2 regions of the Paraburkholderia sp. USG1 genome follow, and region 2 is predicted to be linked to the other one. Evidence: riboswitches for the same ligand, from Rfam matches in the RefSeq annotation. Region 2 holds a riboswitch; the other holds the start of a gene.
What was found. A riboswitch is a leader RNA that binds a small molecule or an ion and turns the genes downstream of it on or off. The one in region 2 is predicted to bind manganese.

Region 1 (14,905 bases), on a different contig from region 2:
AATCGCGGGCAGCAGTTCCAGCAACGCGGTGACCGGCGCCATTTCAGGCGTGACGATCAACCTGACGGCGGCGGCCGTGGGCACGCCCGCTGGCACCCCGCAGACGCTGACCATCGCGCAGGACACTACGTCGCAGAACACCGCGATCAACAATTTCGTGAGCCTGTACAACACCGTCGTGACGACGATGTCCACGCTCACGTCGTTCAGTTCCGGCTCGACGTCGCAAGGTCCGCTGCTGGGCGACTCCACGCTGCAGACGATCAAGAACACGCTGGCCAATATCGTCGGCGGTGCGGTTGGCTCGGGCAGCACGGGCGCCACCCTGGCGGCGATCGGCATCACGCTGAAGGACGATCCGGCGGACGGCACGCTGGTGGTCGACAACAACGCGCTGAACACGGCGCTGACGAGCAGCCCGGCCACGGTCGCATCGCTGTTCAATTCGACCAACGGCATTGCCGAGCAGTTGAACGCCAGCATCACCACCTTCACGCAGACCGGCGGCATCATCGACACGCGCAATAGCGCGCTGAACGCCGACCTGAAGAGCATCGCCACACAGCAAACCGCGCTCGCCGACTACACGACACAATTGACGAACCAGTATCAGGCGCAGTTCACCGCGCTGAACACGTTGATGGCGACCATGAACAACAATTCGCAATACCTGACCGCGCTGTTCGGCGGCACCAACAGCGCAGGCGCGCTGGCCACGAACAAGAGCTAAGCCATGAACACGCACAACATGACCCAGGCGGAACTGGTCGAACGCGTGTTGTCCATCACGCGGGCAATCGAACAGGCGGCCTCGCTCGCCGACTGGCCGGAAGCCGCCCGCCTGACCGAAACGCGCTCGCCGCTGCTGATGTCGCTCACCGCCGGCCAGAAACCGGCCGCGCTGGAGATGATCCGCCAGATCCAGGCGATCGACGCCGCGCTACTCGCCGACGCTGAAGTCACCCAGAACGAATTGCACATCGAGTTCGAAGCGGCGATCGGACGCACCAGGGCAGCCGGGGAATATCAGCGGATGGCCCGCCTGTAGAAAAATCAGCCGGGGCGGAGCCGCGCAAGGCGACGTCCGCTCCCAAACAGCCGGCTCAGCCGGCCGACCCAACAATAAGAACTACGTGCCGAAGTGAGGCGCGCTCGTTCCCTCAGCCCGCCTCGTGCGGGTTTTTTTCTTGTCTTTCGGCTTTTCACCCGTCCTCCCCATACGCCAAACAGGCGGCCTTTTCCCCATCATCTCCGAGCATCAGAACCGCTTGCCCCGTCGCACAATTTCGTTCATAGACCATTCTGCGCTGAGACCATGACTCTCCTGTACGAGCAGCCCACCGCCAACCCCTTGACGTCCGAGCAGCAACTCGAGCAGGACATTGCGCTCGTCTTGCAAACGGCTCTGGAGCACCACCACAAGGGTGAATTCGACGACGCCGAAACGCTCTATCGTGCGATTCTCGACGCGAAGCCGCAGCACGCGGACGTGCTGTACAACCTTGCCGTGCTGCTCGGCCAGACCGATCGGCCGCGGGACGCATTGCCGCTTTTCGAGCAACTCCTCGGGTACCAGCCGCAAAACGGGCAGTACTGGGCAGCCTATGTCAGCGCATTGATCGACGCAGGTGAAGCCGCCGCCGCGTGGCTCGCCCTGGAGATGGGCCAGAAGCAAGGGCTGAAAGGCCCCGCAGTGGATGGCCTCATCGTCCGGATGTCGAATCCGGACAAAGTCATCTCGACATTTCCGGTTGTGCCCAAAGAGCCACCGGGAACCGCCCTGCCGGCCGCGGAAAAAGGCGCCTCGGCAAACGCTCAGGAAAACCGCTCCACGATCGCGTCGGGACGCCGGATCAGCCAGCAGGAAACGAATCGCTACACGGCGCTGTACAACAAAGGCAATATCACCGAAGCGGTGAAAATTGCCCGCTCGTTCACCGAACGCTTCCCCGCGGACGGCAACGCGTGGCGATGGCTCGGCATCGCGCTGCACCGGCTGGGCCGTTACGACGACGCGGTCGCCCCGTTGAGCAAAGCCGCGGAACTGCTGCCCGAGGAACTCGAGAGCCGCACGGTGCTCGCGGATACGCTTCGCCTGAAGGGGCAGTATGCAGAAACGGAACAGGTTTGCCGCGCGATCCTCGAGATCAATCCGGAATACGCCGAAGCGCAGCGCATCTTTGCCATGTCGCTGGTGCATCAGGGCCGCGTAGCTGAGGGTTTTGCCGCAGCACGCCGCGCCATCGAACTGAAGCCGGACGATTCAAGCATCTACAGCACGCTGGGTGTGCTGCAACTCGACCTGGGCTTCGTGGCGGAAGCGGAGCAAAACTTCCGCGTGGCGCTTGAGAAAAACCCCAAAGACCCGATCTCGGCCGACAACTTTCTGTTTGCCCTCGCTCACAACCCTGAGATCGATCAGGGCACGCTGTTCGCCGAGCACCTCAAATTCGCGCAGCAACACGAAGCGCCAGTGCGCGCACAGTGGCCACGGCACGTCAACAAGCGCTCGCCGACGCGCAAACTCAAAATCGGCCTCGTCTCCGGCGATCTGTTCCGGCATGCCGTAGCGTCCTACCTGCTTCCGGTCATGCAGCATCTCGCCCAGGACCCGAACGTCTCCCTCCATGTGTACAACAACTACATCATGGAAGATGACTACACCCGATTGCTGCGCGATTGCGCCGATGAATGGCAGCAGATCACCGGCATGCCGGACGCGCAGCTGGCCAACAAGATCCGCGACGAACGCATCGACATTCTGTTCGACCTGTCGGGACATACGGGCCGCAACCGCCTCCTCACGTTTGCGCGCAAGCCCGCGCCGATCCAGGTGAGCTGGCTCGGCTATCCGGCCACCACAGGCCTCAGCGCGATGGATTACTACCTGGTGGACAGATTCGGCGTACCGTTCGGCGATGCCGAACGTATGTTCTCGGAGAAGATCGTCCATTTGCCGGCGAACGCTCCGTTCCTGCCCGAAAAGAGCGCGCCGCCGGTCAACATTCTGCCGGCCATGCACAACGGCTATGTAACCTTCGGCAGTTTCAACCGGATGAACAAATTGCGCCGCGACGTGATCGCGCTGTGGGCGGAATTACTGCACGCGCAGCCTTCGTCGCGCATGCTGCTCGGCGCAATCGCCAACGACGATGACGAACAGCTCCTGATCGACTGGTTCGGCAGCGTCGGTATCGGACGCGAGCGGCTGATGTTCCGTCGCCGCTCGAGCATCCCGGTCTATCTGCAGCAGCATTTTCACGTCGACATCTGTCTCGACACGTTCCCATACACGGGTTCGACCACCGTGCTGAATTCCTTGTGGATGGGCGTGCCGACTCTGACCATCTGCGGCAACACGCTACCGAGCCGCGCCGGCACCACCTGGATGTCGCACGTCGGGCTGGAGCAGTTTCTCGCTACGGACAAGGCGGATTTCGTCGCTAAGGGCGTTGCGCTGTCCTCCGATATTCCCGCGCTCGCCGCGCTGCGCATCGGTCTGCGCGAACGCTGCATGGCCTCGGCGGCATTCCGGCCCGAAGTGGTCGCCGCAGGGTTGTCGCGCGCCTTGCGAATCATGTGGCAACGCTGGTGCGATGGCCAACCGGCGATCCCGTTCGAAGTAACGGCAGAAGAAGCCATTGCCGCCACAGGCGACACCGCGCCATCCGAAACAGGGGAAAACAAGTGAACGCTGCCTTACCGCTTGGGGCCATCGAGCCGCAGATCGACGACCGCATTTACGTTACCCAGCCGCATCTCGCGCCGCTCGAAGAATTCATCCCCTATCTTCAACAGATCTGGGACAGCAAGATCCTGACCAATGCCGGCCCGTTTCACCAGCAGTTCGAAGCGGCCTTGTGCAAGTACCTCGGCGTCAAGCATCTCGCGCTGTTCACCAACGGCACACTGGCATTGCTCACCGCGCTGCAGGCGCTGCGCGTGACCGGCGAGGTGATCACCACACCCTATTCGTTCGTTGCAACCGCGCACTCGCTGGTGTGGAACGGCATCAAGCCGGTATTCGCCGATATCGATCCGCACACGCTCAATCTCGACCCCGCCAAAATCGAGGCCGCGATCACGCCGCAGACCACCGCGATCATGCCGGTGCATTGCTACGGCAAGCCGTGCGACGTCGAAGCGATCCAGAAAATCGCCGACAACTACAATCTGAAGGTGATTTACGACGCGGCCCATGCTTTCGGCGTGCAGACCGAAACCGGCAGTGTGCTCGAACACGGCGACCTCGCGGTGCTGAGCTTCCACGCGACCAAGGTTTTCAACACGTTCGAAGGTGGCGCGATCATCTGCCAGGACGCCAGGACCAAACAGCGCATTGACCATCTGAAGAACTTCGGTTTCGTCGACGAAGTGACCGTGGTGGCATCCGGCATCAACGGCAAGATGAGCGAAATCAACGCCGCGTTCGGGCTGCTGCAACTGCAGCACATTGATGAAGCGCTGGCAAAGCGCGCGCGCGTCGACGCGATCTATCGCGAACGGCTGCGCGATGTGCGCGGTATCCGCTGCCTGCCCAAAGAAGGCCAGAAAGTCGCGAACCACTCGTACTTTCCGATTCTCGTCGGACCGGAGTATCCGATCAGCCGGGATGCGCTGTATCAGAAGTTCCGCGACCGCAACATCTACGCGCGCCGCTATTTCTATCCGCTGATCTCGGACTTTCCGATCTATCGCGGCCTGCCTTCCGCGCGCCAGGACAACTTGCCAGTCGCGCGTGCCGCCGCGCAACAGGTGCTGTGTCTGCCGATCTTCCCGGCGCTGACAGACGACATGCTCGATCGCATCATCGGGATTATCGCGGATACCTGAACGTCATGAAGCTCGCGATCATGCAGCCCTACCTGCTCCCGTACATCGGGTATTTTCAGCTGGCTGCGGCAGCCGACAAGTTCGTCTTTTACGACGACGTGAACTTCATCAAGAACGGCTGGATCAACCGTAACCGCATGCTGCAGGGCGACCAGGTGCGTTATCTCACCGTGCCGCTCAGCGGTGCGAGTCCTTCGTTGAAGATTAACGAAGTGCTGGTCGAACCGCGCGAGCGGTGGCTGCGCAAACTGCTTGAATCGATTCGGCACGCCTATGCCAAAGCGCCTCACTACCCGCAGGTCAGCGCATTGATCGCACGGATTCTGGCGGAGCCTCTCGCGCCAGTTTCGCTGCTCGCTTCGCACACCGTCATGGAAATCTGCAAGTACCTCGAGATCGACACCGAATTCGTCCCGTCGTCGACGATATATGGCAACGCGCATCTCAAAGGCACGGAGCGGGTCCTCGACATCTGCGCAAAAGAGCAGGCGAGCACCTATGTGAACCTTCCGGGCGGCCGCGCGCTTTACGATAGCGCGGCGTTTTCGGCGCGCGGCGTGGAGCTTGCCTTCATCGAGCCGAACCTGTGTCCCTATGCGCAGTTCGACGACGGCGCCTTTCATCCCGCCTTATCCATTCTCGACGTCCTGATGTTCAATAGCAAAAACAGCGTGAGAGATATGCTGTGCGTCGAGGTGACAGCATGATTGCGCGCGAGCCGCGCGCAATCGGCGGCTATTTCGAACTCGAACTGCCGCGAGTCGAAGCGCCTCTTCACGGCGACGCGCTGCGTTTCCAGTCGTCGCGCGCGGCGTTCCTCGCACTGCTTCGGGCGAAGCGGCCGGCTGCCGTCTGGATGCCCTGGTACATTTGCGACGCGATGATCGAGCCTTTGCGCATGACCGGCACGCCGGTCAAACGCTATCGGCTCGATGCCGACTTGCGTGTGCAGTCCGCCGATATCGGCGACGATGAGTGGCTCCTCTACGTCAACTATTTCGACCTGTGCGCCCGCCAGGTCGACGACGTGCTCAGCCGCTTTCCTCGCGAACGCGTGTTGATCGACAACGCGCAAGCGTTCTTCGCGCAGCCCGCCGACTGTCTCGCCACGCTGTACTCGCCGCGGAAGTTTCTCGGCGTGCCGGACGGCGGCTATCTCGTCACCCGGCAGCCGATCGATATGCCGGAAGCAATCGACGATGCTTCATTGCTGCGCTGCGGACACCTGCTGACCCGGCTCGCAAAAGATGCGGAAGCCGGCTACGCCGGCTACGCCGCCGCCGAAGAAGGTCTGAAGTACCAGGAGCCGTTGCAGATGTCGAGACTGACCGAGCGGCTGCTCGCCAGTATCGACTATGCAGATGTGCGGGCGCGCCGCATCGAAAATTTCGCTTTCCTGCATGAGAAGTTGCAGCGCTACAACCGCTTTACGTTTCGCCACGACGAACATGCGGTGCCGCTCTGCTACCCGTTTTTCGACGCACCCACTGGCGCGCGGGAAACGCTTCGCGCGCAGCGCATCTATACGCCCACTTACTGGCCGGACGTGGCGGACGCTGAAGGCGCGCCGGACTTCGAGCGCAATCTCCCGGCCTCGACCCTTTGCCTGCCATGCGATCAGCGGCTTACGCGCGACGATCTCGCGCCGATGGTGCAACACTTACTGGACCGGCTCGCATGAGCGACAACACGATATTCCTGCGCGAGATCGAACGCGGCGACCTGCCGACTATCAATGCGTGGCGCTCCGACAAGGCGCTAGTCAGCCTGCTGGGCGGCGCCTTCCGGTATGTGGGCGCCGAGATCGACAACAGATGGTTCGATAGTTACCTCGGCTCCCGCGCCGCCAATGTTCGGCTCGCCGTATGCCTCGCCTCCACCCAGGAATTAGTGGGCGTGACATACCTGCTGGACATCGACTGGGTGCACCGCTGCGCGGAGTTCTCGATCCAGATCGGCACGCAGACGGCACGCGGCCGCGGCATCGGCGAGGCCGCGACGCGCCAGACGCTCGACCACGCATTCGGCGACCTCAACCTCAACCGTATTTCGTTGACCGTGCTCGCGTCCAATGCGCGCGCCATCGCCCTTTACGAGAAGGTGGGCTTTCGCGCCGAAGGTCTGTTGCGCCAGGCCGCCTTCAAAGGCGGCCGCTATCTCGACGTCGTTCCGATGGCCATCCTGGCTGATGATCGACGCTGAGCCCTTCACTTTTGCCGTTGCTTCGCCCCACTCATGAACACGATTGATGCTCAACACCACACTGCGCTTGCAACGGCAGGCTGGACGGTGCTTCCCCGGCTGATTCGCAGCGAATTGCTCGATTCGGTGGTCGAGGCGCTGGGTCCTTCGCTCGCGTTGCGCGACGAAATCCGGCACCGCAACGGCGTGCTGGAAAACAGCGCCGGCACCTTGCACCATCTGCTGATGGATGACCCGTGTTACGTCGAATTGCTGGCGCAGCTCTCGGCGCTGGAGCCGATTTTCAAGGGGTACTTTGAAGGCAACTTCGTTCTGAATTCGTACGGTGGCGTCATCAACGAGCGCGACTCGCGCGCGTACGTGCAGAACGTGCATCGCGATATCCGCTTCGGCTCCGACACGCGGCGCTTTATGGTGAACGCGTTGGTGATGCTCGATGATTTCACGCTGGAGAACGGCGCAACGCATATTCTTCCGCACTCGCAGAACATGCTGGAGCAGCCCACCGACGAGCATTTCTACGCTCACGCCTCGCGTGCGACCGGAGAGCGTGGCTCGATTCTGCTGTTCGATTCGCGCATGTGGCATGCAACCGGACGCAATACCACCAACGCGCCGCGTCGTGCGCTGACGCTGACGTTCACCAGCCCGTTCTTCAAGCCGCAGCTCGATTACGCACGCCTGTTCGGCTACGGCAATCTCGGCCGCTGCAATGCATGGATGCGCCAGGTGCTCGGCTTCAACGCCCGGGTGCCGCAGTCGCTCGATGAGTTTTACGTACCTGTGGAGCAGCGGTTCTATCAACGCGGACAGGATTGACGATATGAGCAGAGACTACAACGCAGAAGCAAAAGATCATCCCGAACATCGGTACGCTTACGACTTCGACTACCTGATGCATGAGTACATGCTTCGCACATTCGAGCCATTCCTCGCGGGCGATGACGCGCTCGAACTGGGATGCTTCGAAGGCAACTTCACGCGCCTTCTGACGCAGCGCTTCGATTCCGTGGAAGTGGTCGAAGCCTCGGCGGACTGTATCGCCGTTGCGTCGGATAAAACGAGGGGCGCCGTCAAGTTCCATCACTCGACGTTCGAGACCTTCGAACCGGCGCGGCGCTACGACAATATTTTCCTCATCCATACGCTCGAGCACCTCGATCATCCGGTCGAAGTCCTGAGCCGGATTGGCAGCTGGTTGTCCGAAGGCGGCAGGCTGTTCGTGGCTGCGCCGAACGCGCGGGCCGGATCCCGGCAGATCGCGGTCAACATGGGGTTGATCGACCATCACGCAGCCGTGACGCTGGCGGAAGCGGCGCACGGTCACCGGGTGACCTATTCGATCGATACGCTACGGGCCGACCTGCGTGCGGCGAAGCTGCGACCGGTCACTGAAGGCGGCGTCTTTTTCAAGGGCCTTGCCAACTTCCAGATCGATGCGGCGTTGGAGGCGGGCATCATATCCAGAGCGTATCTCGACGGCTGTTTCGAGTTGGGACGCGTCTATCCCGACTTGTGCTCCAGCGTGTACGCGATATGCGAGCGCGAGACGGCGCACTGATCGGGGCGAGTCGAGCCGCCCTATCTGGTTCGCAGCCGGCCTGAGCCGGCTGCCGTAAGTCCGCAGCGTGCTGCTCCCAAGGCGCCGCGTTACTGAAAAGTCGCATTGACCGACAGTTGCACCGCATTGCCCTTCGGCCGATTGCTGGTGTTGAATTCATTGACCCAGCGCAGAGAGGCCGACACGGGTGTCTTCTGGATCTTGCCCGACCACGTGACCATCGGCCCGAGACCAACGGAATGGCCCTGACTGCCGCCGACGGCATCTGCGATGCCGCCGCTGTCATTGCCGATCTGCTGGATGTAGCCGCCCACCACGCCGACACCCCAGCCGTTGCTGAAGCGCTTGAGCGCAAGCAGATCAAGCACGCTGACCGGCGCGTTGTGATAATGGGTGTCGTTATTGGGCGTGTAGAACTCGAGGCCATAGTTCAACGACAACTCGATGTTCTCTTTCGGCAGCAATTTCGTGTAAGCGATTGTGGGTGTGAAGGTCCACGTGTTCTGCCCGGCATTGGCGAGCCGGTTAGGGTTGTACGCGCCGGTCGGCGCATAGATCTGCACACTCAACGCGATATGGTCGGTCTTGGTCAGGTGATAGCCGGCAATAACCGGCGTGAAGAAGAAGTCGGCGAACTGCGTGCCGTGGTCGTTCGGCAAACGGCCATGAAATGACGAAATGTCCGTGTACTGGACCGGCACGCCAAACGAGGACGCGAAGTTCCAGCCACCCACAGTAATGCCCCACGTCTTGATCGCCGCGAGGATGGTGTATTCGGCCGTTGCGTCGACGCCGGCAGTGACCTGACCGGCGATCGGAATCGACTTGCTCGCGCCGAGCGAGCCCTCATAATAGATCGTGGCGGCGGTCACAATCCAGTCGTTGGTGGGCGGCACGATGCCGCCATAGGGTGTCACCTGCATGCCGGTGATCGGCCGGCCAATGCCGCCTTCAGTCGCCCACACTGTTTGGGAGAGACTCACGCCGGCAGCGGCCAGAAGCGCACCCTTGCACAGTCGGGCGACAAGCCGCCTCGTCGGGAAGAAACCGTTAGGTTGACTCATAATCGTCCTTATCAAATAGGAGTTCGGCATTCTCACTCCGGCCGAACCGCATACGGACCGTCTGCGTCGCAAAGCCGCACGCGTGCAAGTGCGCGCGCGTCAGGTTTCTCGCACAATTGGCGGCAGTGCCCAGTTGTCGTCGAGCATTGCCTGCCTGAGACCGTGGGCGCGTAAGTGCAGGGAGAACTTTTCACTACCCGGCGCCTGCAACCAATTGGCAAACTTTTGTCTTCACTGAACCTCGTGTTTTTCACGTAGGGCGCGAGCAAGCCATCTGCATTGAACTGCGGGTCTTTGATCTTCTTACCCAGCGCATGGCGGTTCTGTGGGCTGAGTGAAAAAGTGATGTGCGTTATATACCGTTAGCGACCGAAGGCCCTTGCCAGGAGATAGCCGATCTTTAGGGAAGCTCACAGTGTAGCGCCCGCTGCCATCAAGGATTTGACCAGATGCGTCGGTGTCCGAATAAAAACACTTTGCCTCGCTCGCGTTATTGACAGCGACGTTCGACTTCGCTATCGCCGTTGGAGTGTAGTGGTTATCGCTCCAGTCTCGTCCTGAGTGTTCTTATCGGCGAGCGCCTGCCTTTACCTGATGCGAATTTGTTTCAAAGTGATGGTCGCGTTCGTGTGTCCGATTTATATTCAATTCATTTGGCGCGCTTGTTCGTGCGGCTGAGCGACCACTCACGGATGGACGCCAGACCACGCGGAAGAGGCGTGCCATGTCACTTGAGCAATCGGGAAAGGTGGCGCGGCGGGATACGGGGCTTGCATGAGCGCTCCTTGAAAACGAGAAACGCCGCATCAAACGAAGCATGCGGAAAGTGGACTATTCACCACGCTGGCATCGTTGGGAATACTAGCAATGTTTCATGGCTTTATAGAGATAAATTTGTAACGCGGCCGAGGTGCCGCGTCCAACCAGGCGCCGTCCGGCCTCCTGAAATATTCAATTGGTATTTGTGCTGGCGGCACGGGTTCCTCCGCCGTCCGGAAAAAATTCTGCAAAGACTGCAATAAGCGCCTTGCGCCCATTAGACTGGCGCTCGTTCGAGGTTCGATCCACCGCTTTCGATGAGGCTTTCATGATTCGCACGTTGCACCGGTATTGCATTGCCTTCACTGTCGTACTTCTGTCCGCCTGCTCCGTTACGCCACACCAGGACGGAGGCGTGTCGCAGGCAGGCGCATCGACGGCCGTGACCCTGGCATCGTGGAACGACACCGTGACCAAACGCTCGATCGTCGATTTCGTCACGCTCGTGACGACGCCCGAATCCAGGGACTTCATTCCGCGCGCCGACCGCATCGCCGTGTTCGACAACGACGGCACACTGTGGCCGGAGCAACCCGCGCCGGTACAACTGGTGTTCGCGCTGCAACGCGTGAAGACAGTGGCCGGGCGGCATCCGGAGTGGAAGCGCCAGGAACCGTTCCGCTCGATCCTCAAGGGCAATCTCAGGAATGTGGCGGCAGGCGGCGACGCCGGCTCTTTGCGGGTGGTCGATGGCGCGGCCAAACCGCTTGCCATCGACCGCGTGATCGGCAGGCGTCCGGTGATCGCGTTCGGCAACGCGGACGGCGACGCGCCGATGCTCGAATGGACCTCGGCGGGCGACGGCCCGCGCCTTGCCGCGCTCGTGCATCATACGGACGCGGAACGCGAATATCAGTATGACCGCGCGTCGAAGAGCGGCAAGCTCGACAAAGCTCTGGACGAGGCCGCTGCAAAAGGCTGGCTCGTCGTCGACATGAAGGACGACTGGAAGACGGTGTTCAAACCGGCCAACGCGACAACGTCGGCAGCGCAGGACGCAACGGTCAAGTGAGCGTGAAGCGCAGAAGGCCTGCCGGTGCGCAACCTTCCGCGATTGTTCCACTTGCGGTCAGGTGGCTCGTTGAGCGGCGCGTCTAGCGAGTCAGCGTAATGACCAGATAGGTCGCATACAGCACGCCGCAAACCAGCAACGCCCACACCGGCACACCGCGTTCGCGCACATTGATCCGCAACCATGCTGCGGCGGCGAGCGTGATCACGATGCCGGTCACTACCTCGATGCGCGGCATCCACGGCGTCAGCAGAATGCCGATCGCGGGCAGCAAGGTGCCCTGGAACACCATCGCGCCGGTGATGTTGCCGAACGCCAGCGTGTCTTTGCCCCGGCGAATCCACAGAATGCTGTTGACCTTCTCCGGCAGCTCAGTGGCGATCGGTATGATCAGCAGCGAGAGCAGCAGCGGCGAGATACCGAGCGCCTGCGACACGCCGCGCACACCGTGGATGAAGCCCTCCGCACCCCACACCAGCAGCGCGACGGCGAGCGCTAGTTGCGCCACGATGGTCACGAGGTTGGTCGGCACGCCGAGACGCGAGATCAGCATCTTGCCCGGTGCTTCGGTGCCGTGACCGGCCTCGACCAACTCGTTTGATGCGCGGAAGGTCATCACCACATACGTGATGTACACGCCGACCAGCGCTGCGCTGAAGAGGGCGCGCACGAGCATCTGCTCGTGCGGCACGTACATTGCCGCAGCGGCCAGCACGAACGCGCACAGAAAGTAGTTGAGGTCGCGCGTAAAGCCCCTGCGTTCCGGCGCGACCCAGCCGCTCGCGCCGCGCGAACCGAGGATCGCGAGTGTCATGAGGAAGGTGGAGAGCGTGGAGAGCATCAGCGGCGCGCCGAGAATTGCGCCGACGCCGATCTCCTGGTTGACCGCGCTATCGGTCGTACCGCTGGCGATCGCCAGCAGCGGCACGAGGGTCTCGGGCAAAGCGGTGCCGACCGCTGCGAATAGCGAACCTGTCACGCCCTCCGAAATTTTGAGGCGTTCGCCCAGGTGTTCGAGCGCGTTGGTGAAGAGTTCGGCCGCCACCAGAATGACGACCAGCATGACAGCGAGTTCGAGCAGGAGGCCGGTCATAGGCGGCTCCCCGCAAGCACGGAGGGGCGGCGGCGCGGCAGACGGCGAGCGGGAGAAACTGGCAGGGCACAACGATGTATCACGAGGCAACTCCGCGGTCGGACGTAGATGACAAACCAATGACGCACCGCCGCCCGTCCGACCAGAACGAGGCAGTGCGTCAATGGTCTCGCCAAACCGACACGGTCGAACGCGCCATGACCTACGAGGCCAAGTATGTTGACGCGTTCTCCTTCAAAGGATGAAGGAAGGCTACTCCCCAGTGACCGGGCGATTCTAACGGCAGGGGACGCTTTCAACAACCTTGGTAGGGGGAAAAGAGCGGCGGGGTGGCGGGGGCCTTGGTAACTCCCCGCGTAGCCGCTAATCAGGCAGATCAATTGAAGTGATACTGCAGACCGATTGTGAAACTGTTATTTGTTCTTTTGGTGCCGTCGTGATTGCTGGTGTCGGTTGTCCATTCGCCTATGGCGCTTATGTGTCTGGCAAATTTATATTCGATGCCCAGGCCCCAATGGAAACGCGTGTCTGGATCGTCGCCGGTGAATCCAATGCGGACATAAGGCAATATCTGATTGAACGGCATGCCGAATTTTGCATCGATTCCGCCGTCCTTATAGGTTGTCGAGCCGTGATGCAAATCGGCAAAGGCCTCGGCGCCCACTATGAACCGGTCGATGTCGAAATTATATCCGGCCGTGAAACCTGGGAAAACCGTAGTGTGCGATGCTTTGCTGATGACACCGGAAGCATTGGAACTATTCACACCTACCTTGAAGCCCAGGTATGGGCCGGCAAACTGGCTTGCGCTCGAGAGAGGCTGCACTGATTGCGCGTGCGCGAGGTTGGACAGCATCATGATAGATGCAGTTAAAATCAATCGGATTGTTTTGTACATGACCTGCAAATAAAACACTGGCGTGCGAATGGTTTCGCGAAAGCCCTTTTATTAAGTGGGGAAGCGATTGCTGAAATACCGCCCCGGGAATTCCACGCGTCGTGAGATTTGCATGGTGCACGCATGCTAATTAAGGGGACAGACTAGGGCAATTGGAAATTTCTGCAGATAAACGTTTACACGTCTGATTCTGAATTGATGGACGGAAATTTACAGATGTTTTTGGATAGTTCTGTTGGGCTGGGGGGTCGTGGAGTGACGGCGGGGGGCATGTCTGCGGGCTCTGGGATGGAGTACGGCGCTTGGGTGGACATCACAAGGCTGGGAAAATAAAGGGATTCGGCGCACACAGCGCAAGCCTTAGATTAAGGTCGACTCTTTTTTATGCCCGGCTGGGATCGAAAAAACCGGCTGAAGGCGTGCCAGATAAGGCATTAAAGGCGCCCACCACCAGCCAGTGGGTCCAGCCGATGATGGCGAAAGCAGGACCGCAGTTAGCCGCAATTCGGGGGGAGCTGGAACAGGTGAAGCCGCTGAAAGCCTTACGGCTATTGGTGCGCCCGGCTGGGATCGAACCAGCAACCCCTGCCTTCGGAGGGCAGTACTCTATCCATTGAGCTACGGGCGCTTCACCACGAAAGCGCGGCAACCAGAACGGATGCGACGCAAAGCGACAGACCGAAAGGATACCCGGTTTCGGCCGTACCGTCCACCGGACGGCCTGAATGGCAGCACCCAGCGCCTTCCGGCCGCTCCTCGCGATGCGGGTAAACGCCTGCTGAACACCCCGCCGCGCCCCTCGCCGCCGTCGAAATCTTGCGTCTATAATCGTCCGTGGCTGATTAAAGAACAAGAAATTGCCGTCACGCTGTACCGCTCACATACCCACGGAGACGAGACAAGCATGAGCGAAGCACCACACGGAGCCCCGATCAAAACCCCAGCACAGCTCATCGCCGCGATCATCGCCGGGTTTGCTGTTCCGATCGTCATCATCGTGCTGCTGGCCGTCTACGTCGATAACTCGACGCGCACCGGCGCCGGCACCGACTCTCTCTCCGAAGCCGAGGTCACCGCCCGCATCAAGCCGTTCGCCCAGGTCGACATTCGCGACGCCAATGCGCCGCGCATCTACAAGACCGGCGAAGAAGTCTACAAGGCCGTTTGCTCCGCGTGTCACGCGTCGGGTGCAGCAGGCGCGCCGAAATTCACCAATACCGCCGACTGGGCGCCGCGTATCGCGCAAGGCTTCGACACGCTGCTGCACACGGCGCTCACCGGCAAGGGGGCAATGCCGCCGCGCGGCGGCACCAGCCCAGACGATTACAGCGACTTCGAAATCGCTCGCGCGGTCGCCTACATGGCGAACAATTCCGGCGCGAGCTTCCCTGAACCGGCTGAGCCGGCTGCGGGTGCCGCAGCG
Region 2 (14,905 bases):
GCTGCGTTTTCGTTTCGTACGCCGAACCCGGCAGCGTCGCGACGATCAGCACGCTGGTGGCGGCGCCGTGATGCGAAACCAGCATGTTGTCTTCGAGTTCGAGATTCGAGGTGGCAAGCGGCAGGCCGCCGAGCCAGTGTTCGAGCCAGCCGAACGGATCGTCGGCGAGCGGCGTGGTGAGTCCGCCGCGCAGTGGGCTGTAGAGGCGCTGCGCGAGCGTGTCGTGCAACGTGCTGCCCGCCGCGCCACTGGCCAATGCCGTGCGGTCCGCCGGCGCCAGCAGGCCGAAGCGGTACGGCATGTACAGCGCCGCGATTTGCGAGAGATCGAACGGCGGCAATTCCGCCGTCACCGAACCGAACGCGCCGCTCTTTTGCAGCGACGCACCCAGCTGTTTCGCGGCCGCCTTCGCGTGCGCGTCGTCGTTGCTCGTGACCAGAAAAACCGTGCGGTCGCCAAGCGCGCTCGCCAGCGTATCCACGGCCTGTTCGGCGACGGGGTCGGCCTCGGTCGCGGGTAATAGCGCGAGCAGATTAGTTTGCAGCGGCGACGGTCCGGCGAAACGCCAGCCGCAATACAGTGCCGCCACGAGCGCGAGCAGCAGCCACGCGGCGCGCACGCCCCATACCTGTTTCGGCGACCGCTGTTGCAGCATCTCCATTACGGCGCCCCGAGCAGGCCGCGCTCAGTCGCACTGAGTTCGGTCACGGCCGCGCTCTTCGTGAAGTCGAGTTGGGTGACGTCGCCATTTGCCAACGTGATGCGCAGGCTCTGCAGATAGTCGCCGCCGCTCATCGCCAGACCTTTGATCGACTGCGCGATCTGCGGCTGATTCGGCGTGAGCTGCATGCGCCATTGCGCGGCGTTACCCTGGGCTTCCACGTCGAATTGCGAGTACAGCGCCGACAGATCGCCGCCGAGCATCGCACGCATCATCTTCGAGACTTGTGCGACGCCGCGCGTGCCCTGTGCGCTGTGAGCCGCGACGCGCTGGCCGTTCGCATCGACTTCAACCACGCCTGCGTCGGTGATTACGTAGGTGGCTTTGTATGGCTTGTCGATCTGCCAGATCACGCCGCGCTCGCGGAAGAACAACAGCGAGCCGGTACTGACGAGCGGCTGCTTCATCGCAGCCAGCGTTTGCGTCTGCGTGAATTGCGCGCGCACGCCCCGCGCCTGCGCGAGATGCGCGGCGATCTGCGAGACGAGTGCGGGGTTGCCGGGCGCGGCTTCTTTCGTCGACACCGCCGACGCAGCCTGCGTCCATACGACTGCCGCGGCGAGCACACTCGCCACACTCAGCGCGCTCAATGTGCTCACGATCACCGCGCGCAAATTCACCGTCCCCATACGCGCTCCAGCTTGTCGAACACGACCGGCGGCGAGACGAACTGCAACTCCTGGGTGGCGGCATCGACCGCGACCTGGATCGTATAGCCCTTGGTCAGGCGCGTGCCGGACGCGCAATCGACGATTTCATAGCCTATTTTCAGGCGGTTTTCGTGTTCGATCAGTTGCGTGCGTACTTCGATCTGCTGACCGTAGGTAGCCGGCCGCACGTATTTCAGATGCGCTTCCACGATCGGCCACAAGTAGCCGGAAGCCTGCATCTCGCGATAGTCGTAGTCGAAAGCGCGCAGCAGCGCCGCGCGGCCAATCTCGAAGTACTTCAGATAGTGCCCATGCCAGCACACGTTCATCGCGTCGACGTCGTGGAACGGCACTTCCACCGTCGCGCTCGCGCTCAGCACTTTGCGGGAACCTGTCATGCGTCCGGTCCTCCGCGATAGTCTTGCAGTAGATCGCACGCGGCAATGCGGGCGGTCAGTGCGCGCAGTTCGTGTTCGAGCGCGCGGTCTTCGTCGACGAATGGCGACTGCGCGCCCACGCTCTCCATGAACGTTCGCAGCGGCGCGGGAACCGGCGTTCCACTATCGATCTTCAATCGCAGACGGGCAGCTTGCACGGTTGCGAGCGTATGCGCTGCCGCCACCTGTTCGGTCAGTTCCAGCACGCGCAGGCAGTCGCGCGCGGCGATCGTGCCCATGCTGACCTTGTCCTGGTTGTGCGCCTCGGTGGAGCGCGAGAAAACACTGGCGGGCATGGTGTTCTTCAATGCTTCGGCGGTCCATGCGGACGACGAAATCTGCACCGCCTTGAAACCGTGATTGATCGCGGCGCGCGCGGACGTGGCGCCCGACAGATTGCGCGGCAAGCCGTTATTGAAATTGACGTCGACGAGGAGCGCCAGTTGCCGGTCCATCAGATCGGCGAGATTGGCGATCGCGACCTTCAGCGAGTCCATCGCGAAAGCGATATGACCGCCGTAGAAGTTGCCGCCGTGCAGCACGCGTTCGTTGTCCGGATCGATCAGCGGGTTGTCGTTCGCGCTGTTCAGTTCGTTCTCGACGTCGCGGCGCACCCACGAAAGCGCGTCGCGCGCCACGCCGATCACATGCGGCGAGCAGCGAATCGAATATCGGTCCTGCAGACGGTGGCCCGGCGTGTCGTCGCGCCCGGCCAGGTCGTCACGGATCCATGCCGCCGCTTCGGCCTGACCGGCGTGCGGCTTCACTTCGAACAGCATCGCGTCGAAATGTGCGGCACGGCCGTCGAGCGCGACCGTGCACAGCGCCGTCAGGCGCGCGGTGAGCCGCGTGAGATGATCGGCGCGCGCAAACGCGAGACAGGCGAGACCCGTCATCACGGCGGTGCCGTTCATCAGCGCGAGCCCTTCTTTCGGCGCGAGCGTAAGCGGCGTTTGACCGAGTTCGGTCCACACTTCACGCACATCGCGCAGGCGCCCTTTGAACATCACGTCGCGCTCACCCGCGAGCGCGGCGGCCACATACGAAAGCGGCGTGAGATCGCCGCTCGCACCGACCGAGCCTTCCGACGGAACGCACGGCAACACGCGATGATTGACCAGATCGGCCAGACGTTCGAGCAACACCGGACGCACGCCGGAAAAACCGTATGCGAGCGAGTTGAGCCGCGCGGCGATCACCGCGAGCGTCTGCGCCTCGTCGAGATACTGGCCCATGCCGCAGCCGTGATAGCGCGTGAGTTGCAGCGGCAATGCTTCGACCAGTTCCATCGGCACGTCGACCACGCAGGCGTCGCCGTAACCGGTGTTGACGCCGTACACGGTCGCGCCCGCGGCCAGATGCCGGCGCAGAAAATCCGCGCCGCGCTGGATGCGCGCGCGCCACGCCGGATCGGCGCTCAAGGCGACCGGCGCGCGGTGCTGCGCAATCGCGACGACCTCTTCGATCGTGAGCTTGCGCCCGCCTATTACGACTGCTGTCGTGTTCACATTTGCGCCCGCATCCGGCACATCGATCAGATCATGTTCGGCCATTCGCGCCTCGCTTGGGGCTGGCCCAGAAATCGAAGAAGTTGAACCATTGATAAGGTGCCTTGCGGCAATAGTGTTCGAGACGCACGGCATAACGTTGCGCCCACGCGGCGAGATGCTGCGCGCGTTCGCGGCGCGGCAGTTCGATGCGCTCCGCGAACGGTTCGAAATAAAGACGGTAGCCGTCGCGCTCTTTCAGGCAGAAGAACAGATAGACCGGGCAGCCCAATGCATGCGCGAGCACATACGGGCCTTGCGCGAACGGCGCGGTGGAGCCGAGAAATCGTGCTTCAGTCGTGCGGCCTGCTTCGTGTGCGGGCACGCGGTCGCCGACGATCACCAGCAACTCGCCGGCGTCGACGCGCTCCTGCATCATCATCGCGGTCTCGGGTCCGAAGTCGCGCACTTCCAGCAGATGCCGCGCGAACTCGCTATTGGCCGAAGCCAGCACGCTATTGAAGCGGCGCGCGTGGTCTGTATAGACGACGGCCGTGACCTTCGCGTAAGCGCCCTGAGCGGCGAGCGCGCGGGTCATCTCCAGATTGCCGAGATGCGCGCCGATCACGAGCGCGCCCTTGCCGCTCGCTACCAATGCTTCGAATGCCGAAGGATCTTCGAACTTGACGTCGGCATTGTTGACGCGGCCCGACCAGGCCGCGAGCTTGTCGAAGCCCGATTGCGCGAACGCCAGCATATGGCGGTACGCGGACAGCCAGCCCGGACGCGGCGTACCGCCTTGCGGCGCGGCTTCGCCGAGATGTCTGAAATAGTTGCCGGAGGCCTCGCGCGCGGCGCGGCCGGTCAGCAGAAAATACGCGACGATCGGATGCAGCCAGAGCGCGGCGAAGCGCCGGCCGAACAGCTTGCAACTGAGCGCGAGCAGCGACATGCCCAGGTGGCTGCCGCGTTCGGCGATACGCCACCAGTCCTGTTCGTTCCGTTCGCTGTATCCCTCTGCGGACTCGGTGCGGCGCGGCATCACCTTATGCGCGAGCAGCATGGGCAGACGCCACAGCATGCCGAACACGAGCCGCGTATGACTGCGGCTGATGCGCACGTTGTCCCACAGCACGTCGAAATGCGAGACGCCGTCGGTCGCATAGGTGACGCGTGTCGGAATCGAGCGGAACGCGGCGCGCCGCCAGTACAGACGCACGAGGATCTCGATGTCGAAGTCCATGCGGGTGGGCAGTCGCACGCTGTCGATCAGACTGCAGGCCAGCGCCAGCGGATAGAGGCGAAAGCCGCACATCGAATCGCGGATCGTCAACGAAAGCGTTTCGATCCATACCCACACATGCGTCAGATAGCGGCCGTAGAGACGCGCTTTCGGCACGCTCTCGTCGTAGACCGGGCGGCCGAGAATCACCGCGCCCGGTTCGGCGCGCGCGGCTTCGATGAAACGCGGTACGTCGGTGGCGTCGTGCTGGCCGTCGGCGTCGATCTGCAAGGCGTGCGTGTAGCCCGCCTTGCGCGCGGCGCGCAGCCCCGCCATCACCGCCGCGCCTTTGCCGCCGTTGAGCGGCAGGCGCAGCAGCGTGAGCTGCCCCACGTACTGCTGCGCGAGCGCGGCGAGCACCTGCTGGGTGGCCTCGTCGCTGCCGTCGTCGACGATAAAAAACGGCAGGCCGTGAACCGCGAGATGAGCAATGGTCGCGCCGATCGCGTCCTTATGGTTGTAGATCGGAATGACGATGCATGGGGAGAAGGTCTTCACGCCGGCGCCCCGTAGACGATCACGCCGGACGCGCAATCACGGCCGTTCACACGGTACGCGAACTGCACGCGCCGGCGAGCCGCGTCGTGAGCGAGCGTGAGCTTGAGCACGGCGCCCGGCGGCACCGGCGCCATGAACTTCAAACGATCGATCGACGCCAGCGCGCGCACGGCCGGCAAGTGGTCGGCGGCGAGGCGCATCGCCCAGTCGATCTGAACGACGCCGGGCAGAATCGGCAGGCCGGGAAAATGGCCGGCGAAATGCACGAGCGCGGGCGGCACGCGCAACTCGTAATGCAGCGTATCGCCGCTGCGCGCTTCGGCCAGCACTTCGACACCTTCGCTGCGCGGTTCGAAGGCGGCCGCCACGGTGGCCACCGGCAGTTTGCCGCGCGCGTCGAACGGCAGCGTGACGCGAAAACGCCAATGGCGCGGCAGCACCACGACGTCGAAATATTCGGCGAGATGCCGGCGCAATATTTTCGCGAGCGCCACGCGGCCTTCGTCGCGCAATGCTGCGCCGCCCGCTTCGGTCAGCGCCACGACGGCGCCGACGCGCTCGCGCGAGGCGCCGGCCAGCGGCACGATCGCCGCTTGCGCGACATACGGATGCAGCGCGAGGCGCGCTTCCAGTTCCGGCAACGACACGCGTTTGCCGTCGAGCTTGAGCACGCGGTCGAGCCGGCCTTGCAGGCGGAAACGGCCGTCGGCGTCGAAAGCGATCTTGTCGTCGGTGCGATGCCAGCCCGTGTGATCGAGGTGTGGCGAGCGGACGTTGAGCGCGCCGTCTTCGTCGCGGCGCACGTCGATTCCGCTCACCGGTTGCCAGGCGTCGGTCTGATCCTGGCGCCGCCACGCAATGCCGCCGGTTTCCGTGCTGCCGTAAATTTCGAGCGGCGCCGCGCCATAGGCGGCGGCGTATTCCTGCGCGGCTTCAGGCGCCAACGGGCCGCCCGACGAAAAGAACGCGAGCGGCGCCGGCGTCAGGTCGGCAAAGCCGGGCAACGCGGGCCAGCGCGACAGTTGCGCGGGCGTCGAAACGATCACCGCCGCGCCGCAATGTTCGATCTGCGCTTGCAGATGCAACGGCTCGATGCTGACCGCACGGTCGAAGGCACGGCCGGCGGCAAGCGGCCACAACACGCGAAACAGCAAACCGTAGATGTGGTGATGCGGCACGCTCGCGAGCACGGTCGCGTCGCCGACCAGCGCGCCCCACTGTTTTTCCAGCGTGTGCACTTCGGCGTTGAATTGCGCGAGTGTCTTGCGGATCGGCTTGGGGCGGCCGCTGCTGCCGGATGTGTAAAGCGTGAGCGGGGCGTTGGGGTCGATCGTATAAGCGGCGCTCGACGTGTGCGCCGGGGCCGCCTCGGCGTTTCTGGTGCCGGCGTCGGCTCCGGCGTTGCCTGCCGCTGCTGCGTTGACGTCGACGCGCGTGTTGAAGCCGGTATCGGCATGGGTTACTGCGTTGACTTCAGCTTCGGCGTTGACGCTGACGTTGGCTCCAGCAGCAAGCTCGAACGGCGGCAAATCCGCATCGGTCAACACCGCTTCGTAAGCATCCGCGAGATCGGCCAGATAGCCCGGCGTCGCATTGGCCGGAATCACCGGCTCCTTGCCGCACGCGAGCAACGCGAAGAGCGCGCAGGCGAAATCGAACGGATCGTCGATACAGAGTGCGTAGCGTTGCGCGGCCTGCGTCTGCACGAGCGCGATCAAAGCGGCGACGCGCGCGCGAAACGCCGCGCGATCGAGCACCATGGCGCCATCCCGGCAAACGGGCGCCCGCAGCGCGGCGCTCTCATGAACCGCCGACAACAGATCATGCAACGCGATCATTAGGCCGCCTCCGAACGCGCGGCGCGCGGCAGCACGACCAGGTAACGCCAGACGACCTCGGCCGCCAGCAGCACGCCGATCAGCCCATAGGCGATCGCTCCGTTATAGAGCGACCAGCTCGCACGGCTCCAGTACAGCGCCGTATAAGCGGAAAACACGCCGTTCAGCGCGAAGAATCCACACCACACCTGGGTCACGCGCCGCGTATGGCGCACCGCGCCCGGCGCCAGGTCGGGATTGCCGAGGCGTGCGAATTTTTCGATCATGGACGGCCCGCGCACGAGCGTCGCGCCGAATGCGATCAGCAAACCCAGATTGACGAGCGACGGATAAAGACGCAACAGCAGTTCGCTATTGGTGAGCACGATGGCCGCCGACGCACAGCTCAGCAAGCCAGCCACGGTCCAGTCGATCGTGGAGAGCCGCCGCAGCGAGGTCGCGACCGGGCCGCTGCCGGCCCAGCGCTGCAGCCACAGGATCGCGAACAGCATGCAGCCCACATAGCGCGGCGTGTCCCAGCGCCACGCGCACAGGATCAGCGCGGGGTACGCGAGCTTCAGCAGCACCTGCACGACGGTTTTGCCCAGGCGACGCCCGGTGCCGGGCGAGGCATCGGCGGCCTGCTGCGGCGCCGCTTGCGTTCGCGAGCGTGCGGCGCACATCAGCCTTGTGCCGCCAGCAGGGATTCGACCGCCCCGATCACGTCGCCGACAGTGCGCACCGACTTGAACTCTTCCGGCTTGATGCGGCGTCCGGTCATTTCCTGCAGTTTGATCGCGAGGTCGACGGCGTCGATGCTGTCGAGATCGAGGTCTTCGAACAGATGCGCTTCGGGCGTGACACGCTCGGGCTCGATCGCGAAGTTCTCTTTGAAGATGGCGCGGATGCGCTCCAGAATCTCTGCCTCGGACACGATTTATTCCCCTTTTCTGGTTGTTTCGTTCACAGCGTGCACCGCTTCGCGCTGGCTCGCCACCAGCGCCGCGAGCGTGTTGATCGAGCGGAAGTGTTCGCGCGTGCGCTCGTCGTTCGCCGCAAGGGTCAGTTGGTATTGTTTGCGCAGCACGATGCCGATTTCGAGCGCGTCGATCGAATCGAGACCGATGCCGTCGGTGTCGAACAACGGTGCATCGTCGTCGATATCGGCCGGGCTCAGGTCTTCCAGATCGAGCGCTTCGATCAGAAGCTGTTTAATTTCCAGTTTTAAAGAATCCATAATCGAACAGGTGCTGAGTAATGTGTGCTTCGACGGCGCTCGTCACGCTGCGCGCCGCAAGAGCCGGTGGAGTGTCATGGGCCGCGAGCTGGTCGACGCCGAGCGGTTCGAGCACGTTCACGCGGATTCTGAACGCGCGCGCCGGCACGTCGTACCAGCGCATCTGCTTGGTGAAGGCGGGCGGATCGCAATCCATCAGCACCGGGACGATCGGTGCGCCGGCTTTCAGCGCCATGTGCGCGAAACCGCGCGAAAAAGCATGCAGCCGGTTCGGCGCGGGGCTGCGCGAGCCTTCCGGAAAAATGATCATCGTATAGCCCGCCGCCAGTTGCTTCGCGCCGGCCTCGACGAGCTCCGCCGGGTCGGCATTGCTGACGTATTCCGCCGAGCGCACGATGCCCCAGAAACACGGGTTGCTCCAGTGCGCGTTTTTCACCACGCAACAGGCATGCGGCGTGAGCGACAGCAGCACCATCACGTCGAGATAGGTCGGGTGGTTGGCAACCACGATCGCCGGGCCGTCCGCGCGCAATGCGCGCATGCCCGACACTTCGAGTTCCATCACGCCGACGCGCTGCAACACCGCGACCAGCGCGCGGAAAAACCAGTGGATCACGCTCGTCACCGCGAACTGTCGCGATGCGCGGTGCGGCCACACCCACGCAAGCGGAAACACCACCACCGAAAACAGCATGCCGCACACGCCGAAAACCACGAAGGCCATGCCGGTCGCGCAGAATCGCCAGCAATAATCAAGCCGCGCGGTCATGCCAACTCCAATGCCAACTGGCGTCGGCACCTTGCCAGGCGGCGGGCAGCCCGGTCTCCAGGCAGTGCTGCAGCGCCTGGCTCTGGGTCGCGAAGAAGCTGGGCAAGCCGGCGCGGTGCCCGCCGGCGGGCTGGTTCGCGCTGGCTTCATGCGCCGACGCGGGCTCCCGCGCACCCGCGCGGCAGACCATGCACACCAGTTCGGCCGTCGCCGTTTCGCTATCGAGCAGGATCGCGATCGCGCCACCCGGCACTTCGTCTTCGATCGTGCCGTACGCGGCGTCGGCCGGTTCGTCGGCGTAGACCAGCAGCAACGGCGAATCCTGCTGCGTGGCATATTGCGCGTGCGCTTCCAGCAGCGCGTAGCCGAGCGTTTCGGCGCCGGCGGAAATCGCGCTCGCCGCCGACCGGTCGCCGCGCGCAATGCCGAACACGCCGGTCATCGCATTGAGCACGGACAGGCTGAAGGCGGTCGGCGACACCGGCTCGCCCGCGCTGATGGCACGCAAGATATCCGTGGTGCGCCGCAGTTCCCCGTGGCGCGAAGCGAACACGACCCGCGCCGCGTCCGCGGCGACACAATCGTGCGCAACCTTGAGCGCCACTCGCGACAGAGTGCTCAGACGACGCCGCACGATCGGCTCGATGAAGCCAATATCGGAGGCGGCAGATGCGGCAGCAGGCCAGCTAGACCAGCGAGCGACCGGAATGGTCCAGTGCAGATCGGGCATATCGGTGTTCGCGCGTAGAAGCGAGGAGGCTGAAGCGCCTGACGGAATACGGCACCGTCACAGCGTGTACGCGCCGCGCGGACCGGCAATCTCCAGCCGGGGTCGATCCAATCTTCTTATCTTATATAGGGTTCAGCCAATTAACGGCACTTGGCCCCGATTATTTAGGCACCCTCGCCAGTTTGTCTGGAGAATTGCCTCGGGCTCCCTGTGGTCGCCGGGAATCATACTGAATATTCTGGGATAAATCAGCCACAAAAGACGTATCCATCTGTATCCGTATCTCTCATGCGACGTTCGGCGAAAAAGCCGTCACTCGCACCTCCGACGCGATTTCCCGCTACACGCACAAACGCAAAACCACTGGCGGCGGGGCTTGCAGTCGATACGGACATACAAGCATTTCGTCGTCATCCGCCCATACTTTCATTTAACTTTCTTAAAAAGTGTTTCAGATTGGCTAGTTTCGGCTCCGTCTTCGCCCTGGTTTCCAAATGGCCGGCGCATAGCCCGCGTCAAATCCACAGTCCGGGCAATGCAACGGCGCGTGCGGCTGACGCAATCCATTATCAGGCGCGGCCACGCCTGTTATACTCCGTCCCTCATTGGGGAGTAGCCGCCTCGCGGCACGTCCGCACCGCTGTCATCGGGTGCGTCGCACGTGTGGTTCGCGGGGGCGCCTGTCAACAGACTTGGCCTGTACGGCCATGGCAGCCGCAGCCTCTGGCCTGGCGAGACCGATGATCCACACACCGCCGCAACAGGGCCCGGCGGTGTCGTGGGTCGTCGCTCGTTCATATCTCGGCCCGGGGAATCAACACACCGTGGATCACGCTTTTCTCATTTCGACCGGAGCGGTCGCGCTCGCCGAGATCGGCGACAAGACGCAATTGCTTTCGCTCGTCCTCGCGGCCCGCTACCGCAAGCCGCTGCCGATCATTCTGGGCGTGCTCGCCGCCACGCTCGTGAATCACGCCTGCGCGGGCGCGCTCGGCGCGTGGCTCGGCTCGCTGCTCACGCCGACCATCATGCGTTGGGCATTGGCGGCATCGTTCATCGGCATGGGGCTGTGGATTCTCGTTCCAGACAAACTCGACGACGAAGAGGCCAATACCAGCCGCACGCACTTCGGCGTATTCGGCGCGACCGTGGTGACGTTCTTTCTCGCGGAAATGGGCGACAAGACGCAGATCGCCACGGTGGCCCTCGCCGCGCGTTTCCACGATTTCTTCGGCGTGGTGGCGGGCACCACGCTCGGCATGATGATCGCCAATGTGCCTGCGATCCTGCTCGGCGACCGTTTCGCTCATCGACTGCCGACCAAGCTCGTGCATGGCATCGCGGCGGTGATGTTTGTCATTCTCGGGACGATGGCGCTGTTCGGTGTGGGCGTTTAGGCGAATGTCGGCCAGCAGATCGGGCGGGTAGCGCAAGGCGCCACGGCAAGGAATTAGCGGCCGGGTCCGCTGAGTCACTCAGCACTCAGGCAGCGCGTGGTCAGCATCTGGCCGCCGTGCGCGGCGCGGCTCGCTTGCGGGTCCGCTCGCGCGGCGATTGATTCGGGCGCCGTGGTGCTTCTTCGGGCTCGATCCGGTATCAGCAAAACAGGCGGCCCGGCAAGAATGATTGCCGGGCCGCTCGTCTTCTTTGCTGCCGGCGAGCGCGTTAGAGCGCGCCGCCAGTCGCGCGTGACCTACTGAACGACTTTCGCACCGGAGGCCGGTGCCGGCGCAGCGGCAGGCGCGGCGCCGGTAGCGGCTATTTCGTTCGATGCCCCGCCGTTCTTGTCGACCGGAATCTTCACGGTGTGGACCACGCCGTTACCGAGCGGGAAATCAGCCAGCGCGCTACGCGCCAGATACGGCATGGCCCGGACCAGCGACGATTCGCCGCCCGAATTGCGCGCCGTCACGTTGTAGACCTCCTTGCCGGTTGCCCGCTCGGTGATCCGTATGCCCAACAGATGCGTGAAGATCGGATAGCTCTGGTTCACGTACGTGGCGGGGAAGCCACCCCACGGCCCCCACGGATCGAACGGCCGGCCCCAGCCCCAATATGGCGCCGGCCACGGGTTGTAATACACCGGCTCCGAGACCGTCACCATGTCCGAACGGATTCCGTACGAGAGTCCGACCAGATAGCGTGCCTGCGCGTTGTCGACCTGGCGGAAAGAATGCGTGGCGAGTTCGTTCGCGACAAAACGCTCGTAGGTGCTGAGCTCGAGATTGCTCTGCTGGTCCGCCGCCCGCGTGAACGCATAGGTGCGGGTGGCGTCGCTACCGCTCCAGTCTGAGAAGGCCGTGACCTGCGTGGTGACGTAGGTCGTACAGCCGGAAAGCAGCACCGCCAGCCCGGCTAGCAGCAGCGTGGCGCGGCGGGTCCATCGATCGATTTTCATGGTCTACCTCGTGAAGCCTCTCAATGTCTCTGTATTGTCCGTCATGACCGGCCCGGCCGGCGTGCAGGCTTTTGTACCAGGCGGGCGCCCGATAATACGCTGACTGGCAAATTCGGTAAAAAGTTCGCCCCGCACGATTCGCCGAGGCTTTGTACAATGGTTCGACATGCCCGGCTCGTGCGTCAGAAGCGCGCGCGCCGACTCGAGTTCCAACACTACAGAACGCCATGGCCGATACCGCAACGCCCAATGTGATTCGCCGCGCCGACTACGCGCCGCCCGCCTTTCTGATCGACACCGTCGCGCTGGAGTTCGATCTGGTTCCTGAACGCACGGTTGTCCGCAACACGATGCGCGTGCGCCGCAATCCGGAAGCCGCGCGTGCCGCGCATCTGGAACTGATGGGCGAACAGTTGGAGTTCGTGGGCGCCGAGGTCGACGGCCAGCCGTTCGCCAATGCTCACGCGCACGACCACGGCCTGCTGCTCGACAACGTGCCGGATCAGTTCGAACTGACGCTCACGAGCATCTGTAATCCGGCTGCGAACACCACGCTGTCGGGTCTCTACGTGTCGGGCGGCAACTTCTTCACGCAGTGCGAGGCCGAGGGCTTTCGCCGCATCACTTACTTCCTCGACCGCCCGGACGTGATGGCGACCTTCACGGTCACGCTGCGCGCCAGCAAGGCGGATTATCCGGTGCTGCTGTCGAACGGCAACCTGCTCGAAGAAGGCGATTTGCCTGACGGCCGCCACTTCGCGCGCTGGGAGGATCCGTTCCGCAAGCCGAGCTACCTGTTCGCGCTGGTCGCCGGCAAGCTGGTCGCGCTGGAAGAACGCGTAAAGAGCGGCTCGGGCAAGGAAAAGCTGCTGCAGGTGTGGGTCGAGCCGCACGACCTGGACAAGACCCGTCACGCAATGGACTCGCTGATTCATTCGATCCGCTGGGACGAGGAACGCTTCGGGCTCGAACTCGATCTGGACCGCTTCATGATCGTCGCCGTAAGCGACTTCAACATGGGCGCGATGGAGAACAAGGGGCTCAACATCTTCAACACGAAGTACGTGCTGGCGAATCCCGAAACGGCAACCGACACCGACTTCGCGAACATCGAGGCCGTGGTCGGCCACGAGTATTTCCACAACTGGACCGGCAATCGCGTGACGTGCCGCGACTGGTTCCAGTTGAGCCTGAAAGAAGGCCTGACGGTATTCCGCGATCAGGAGTTCTCGGCCGACATGGCCGGCGGCGCGACCGACGAAGCCGCGCGCGCCACCAAGCGCATCGAGGACGTGCGCGTGCTGCGCCAGATGCAGTTCGCCGAAGACGCGGGTCCGATGGCGCATCCTGTGCGCCCGGAAAGCTACGTCGAGATCAACAACTTCTACACGATGACCGTCTACGAGAAAGGCTCGGAAGTCGTGCGGATGTATCAGACGCTGTTCGGCCGCGACGGCTTCCGCAAGGGCATGGACCTGTACTTCAAGCGCCACGACGGCCAGGCCGTGACCTGCGACGATTTCCGTCATGCGCTCGCCGACGCGAACGGCCGCGATCTTGCGCAATTCGAGCGCTGGTATAGCCAGGCCGGCACGCCGCGGGTGTCCGTGCGCACGCAGTACGACGCCGCGCAGCAACGCTACAGCGTGACGCTCACGCAAGGCTATGGCGAAGCCGCACCGGCCGCGCGCGAAACGCAAAAGGGTCCGCTGCTGATTCCGTTTGCGATCGGCTTGATCGGCAAGGACGGTCGCGACCTGCCGCTGCAACTGGAAGGCGAAGCGCAGGCCGGCAAGGCGACCACGCGCGTGCTCGAATTCACGCAGACCGAACAGACCTTCACGTTCGTCAACGTGGCGCAAGAGCCGTTGCCTTCGCTGCTGCGCAATTTCTCGGCGCCGGTGATCGTCGAATACGACTATTCGGCGGAACAGCTGGCATTCCTGCTTGCCCACGACCGCGACCCGTTCAACCGCTGGGAAGCCGGCCAACGGCTCGCCACCCGCGAGCTGCTCACGCTCGCCGGGCGCGCCGCCACGGGTGTGCCGCTGCAGCTCGACGATTCCGTGGTCGCCGCGTTCGCACGCGTGCTGACCGACGAAACGCTCTCGCCTGCGTTCCGCGAACTCGCGTTGATGCTTCCTTCGGAAGCGTATCTGGCCGAGCAGATGGCCGAATCGAATCCGGCGGCCGTGCACGCCGCGCGGCAGTTCGTGCGCAAGCGTCTTGCCAATGCGCTCAGGGGCGACTGGCTCAACGTGTACGAGCAGCATCGCACGCCGGGGGCGTACGAAGCCACGCCTGAAGCGTCCGGTCATCGCGCGCTGAAGAATCTCGCGCTGTCGTATCTCGCCGAACTGGACGATCCGGCAGAGGCCGTGCGTCTCGCGTCCGCGCAATACGATGCGGCGAACAACATGACCGACCGCTCGGCGGCACTGTCCGCGTTGCTCAATGCGTCGGCGGCCAACGGCGGCAGCGCCGAGGCGCAGCAGGCGCTGGACGACTTCTACCGGCGCTTCGAAAAGGAACCGCTCGTGATCGACAAGTGGTTTGCCTTGCAGGCCACGCAGCGCGGCAGCGCGCAGCGTCCGGTGATCGACGTCGTGCGCAAGCTGATGGCGCACCCGGCCTTCAATCTGAAGAACCCGAACCGCGCGCGCTCGCTGATTTTCAGCTTCTGCGCGGCGAACCCGGCGCAATTCCATGCCGAAGACGGCTCGGGCTACGCGTTCTGGGCCGACCAGGTGATCGCGCTCGACGCCATCAATCCGCAAGTGGCCGCCCGCCTCGCCCGCTCGCTGGAATTGTGGCGCCGCTTCACGCCGGCGCTGCGCGACGGCATGCGCGCGGCACTGGAGAAAGTGGCTTCGCAGGTC

Region 1: it holds a riboswitch for manganese, as region 2 does, so the genes downstream of both, NE850_RS15755 (sodium:calcium antiporter) here and NE850_RS26220 (TMEM165/GDT1 family protein) in region 2, are expected to answer to the same signal.

Annotation. Positions count from the first base shown of each region.
Region 1 covers NZ_JAMWXW010000010.1:148,524-163,428, forward strand. The annotation lists gene fliD (flagellar filament capping protein FliD) at 1-730, shown strand, start outside; gene NE850_RS15700 (flagellar protein FliT) at 734-1,048, shown strand; gene NE850_RS15705 (tetratricopeptide repeat protein) at 1,316-3,691, shown strand; gene vioA (dTDP-4-amino-4,6-dideoxy-D-glucose aminotransferase VioA) at 3,688-4,833, shown strand; gene NE850_RS15715 (WbqC family protein) at 4,839-5,540, shown strand; gene NE850_RS15720 (hypothetical protein) at 5,537-6,514, shown strand; gene NE850_RS15725 (GNAT family N-acetyltransferase) at 6,511-7,035, shown strand; gene NE850_RS15730 (phytanoyl-CoA dioxygenase family protein) at 7,069-7,854, shown strand; gene NE850_RS15735 (trans-aconitate 2-methyltransferase) at 7,859-8,596, shown strand; gene NE850_RS15740 (transporter) at 8,686-9,660, opposite strand; gene NE850_RS39480 (DUF1214 domain-containing protein) at 9,964-10,179, opposite strand; gene NE850_RS15745 (hypothetical protein) at 10,612-10,749, opposite strand; gene NE850_RS15750 (hypothetical protein) at 10,748-11,491, shown strand; gene NE850_RS15755 (sodium:calcium antiporter) at 11,574-12,584, opposite strand; yybP-ykoY riboswitch at 12,677-12,857, opposite strand; gene NE850_RS15760 (outer membrane protein) at 12,961-13,443, opposite strand; tRNA gene NE850_RS15765 (tRNA-Arg) at 14,035-14,110, opposite strand; gene NE850_RS15770 (cytochrome c5 family protein) at 14,387-14,905, shown strand, end outside.
Region 2 covers NZ_JAMWXW010000022.1:50,722-65,626, reverse strand. The annotation lists gene NE850_RS26275 (MMPL family transporter) at 1-661, opposite strand, end outside; gene NE850_RS26270 (outer membrane lipoprotein carrier protein LolA) at 661-1,350, opposite strand; gene NE850_RS26265 (thioesterase family protein) at 1,338-1,769, opposite strand; gene hutH (histidine ammonia-lyase) at 1,766-3,361, opposite strand; gene NE850_RS26255 (glycosyltransferase) at 3,348-5,075, opposite strand; gene NE850_RS26250 (AMP-binding protein) at 5,072-6,913, opposite strand; gene NE850_RS26245 (hypothetical protein) at 6,913-7,575, opposite strand; gene NE850_RS26240 (acyl carrier protein) at 7,575-7,826, opposite strand; gene NE850_RS26235 (phosphopantetheine-binding protein) at 7,830-8,129, opposite strand; gene NE850_RS26230 (1-acyl-sn-glycerol-3-phosphate acyltransferase) at 8,104-8,898, opposite strand; gene NE850_RS26225 (beta-ketoacyl synthase chain length factor) at 8,882-9,628, opposite strand; yybP-ykoY riboswitch at 10,224-10,443, shown strand; gene NE850_RS26220 (TMEM165/GDT1 family protein) at 10,453-11,025, shown strand; gene NE850_RS26215 (DUF4136 domain-containing protein) at 11,322-12,026, opposite strand; gene pepN (aminopeptidase N) at 12,254-14,905, shown strand, end outside.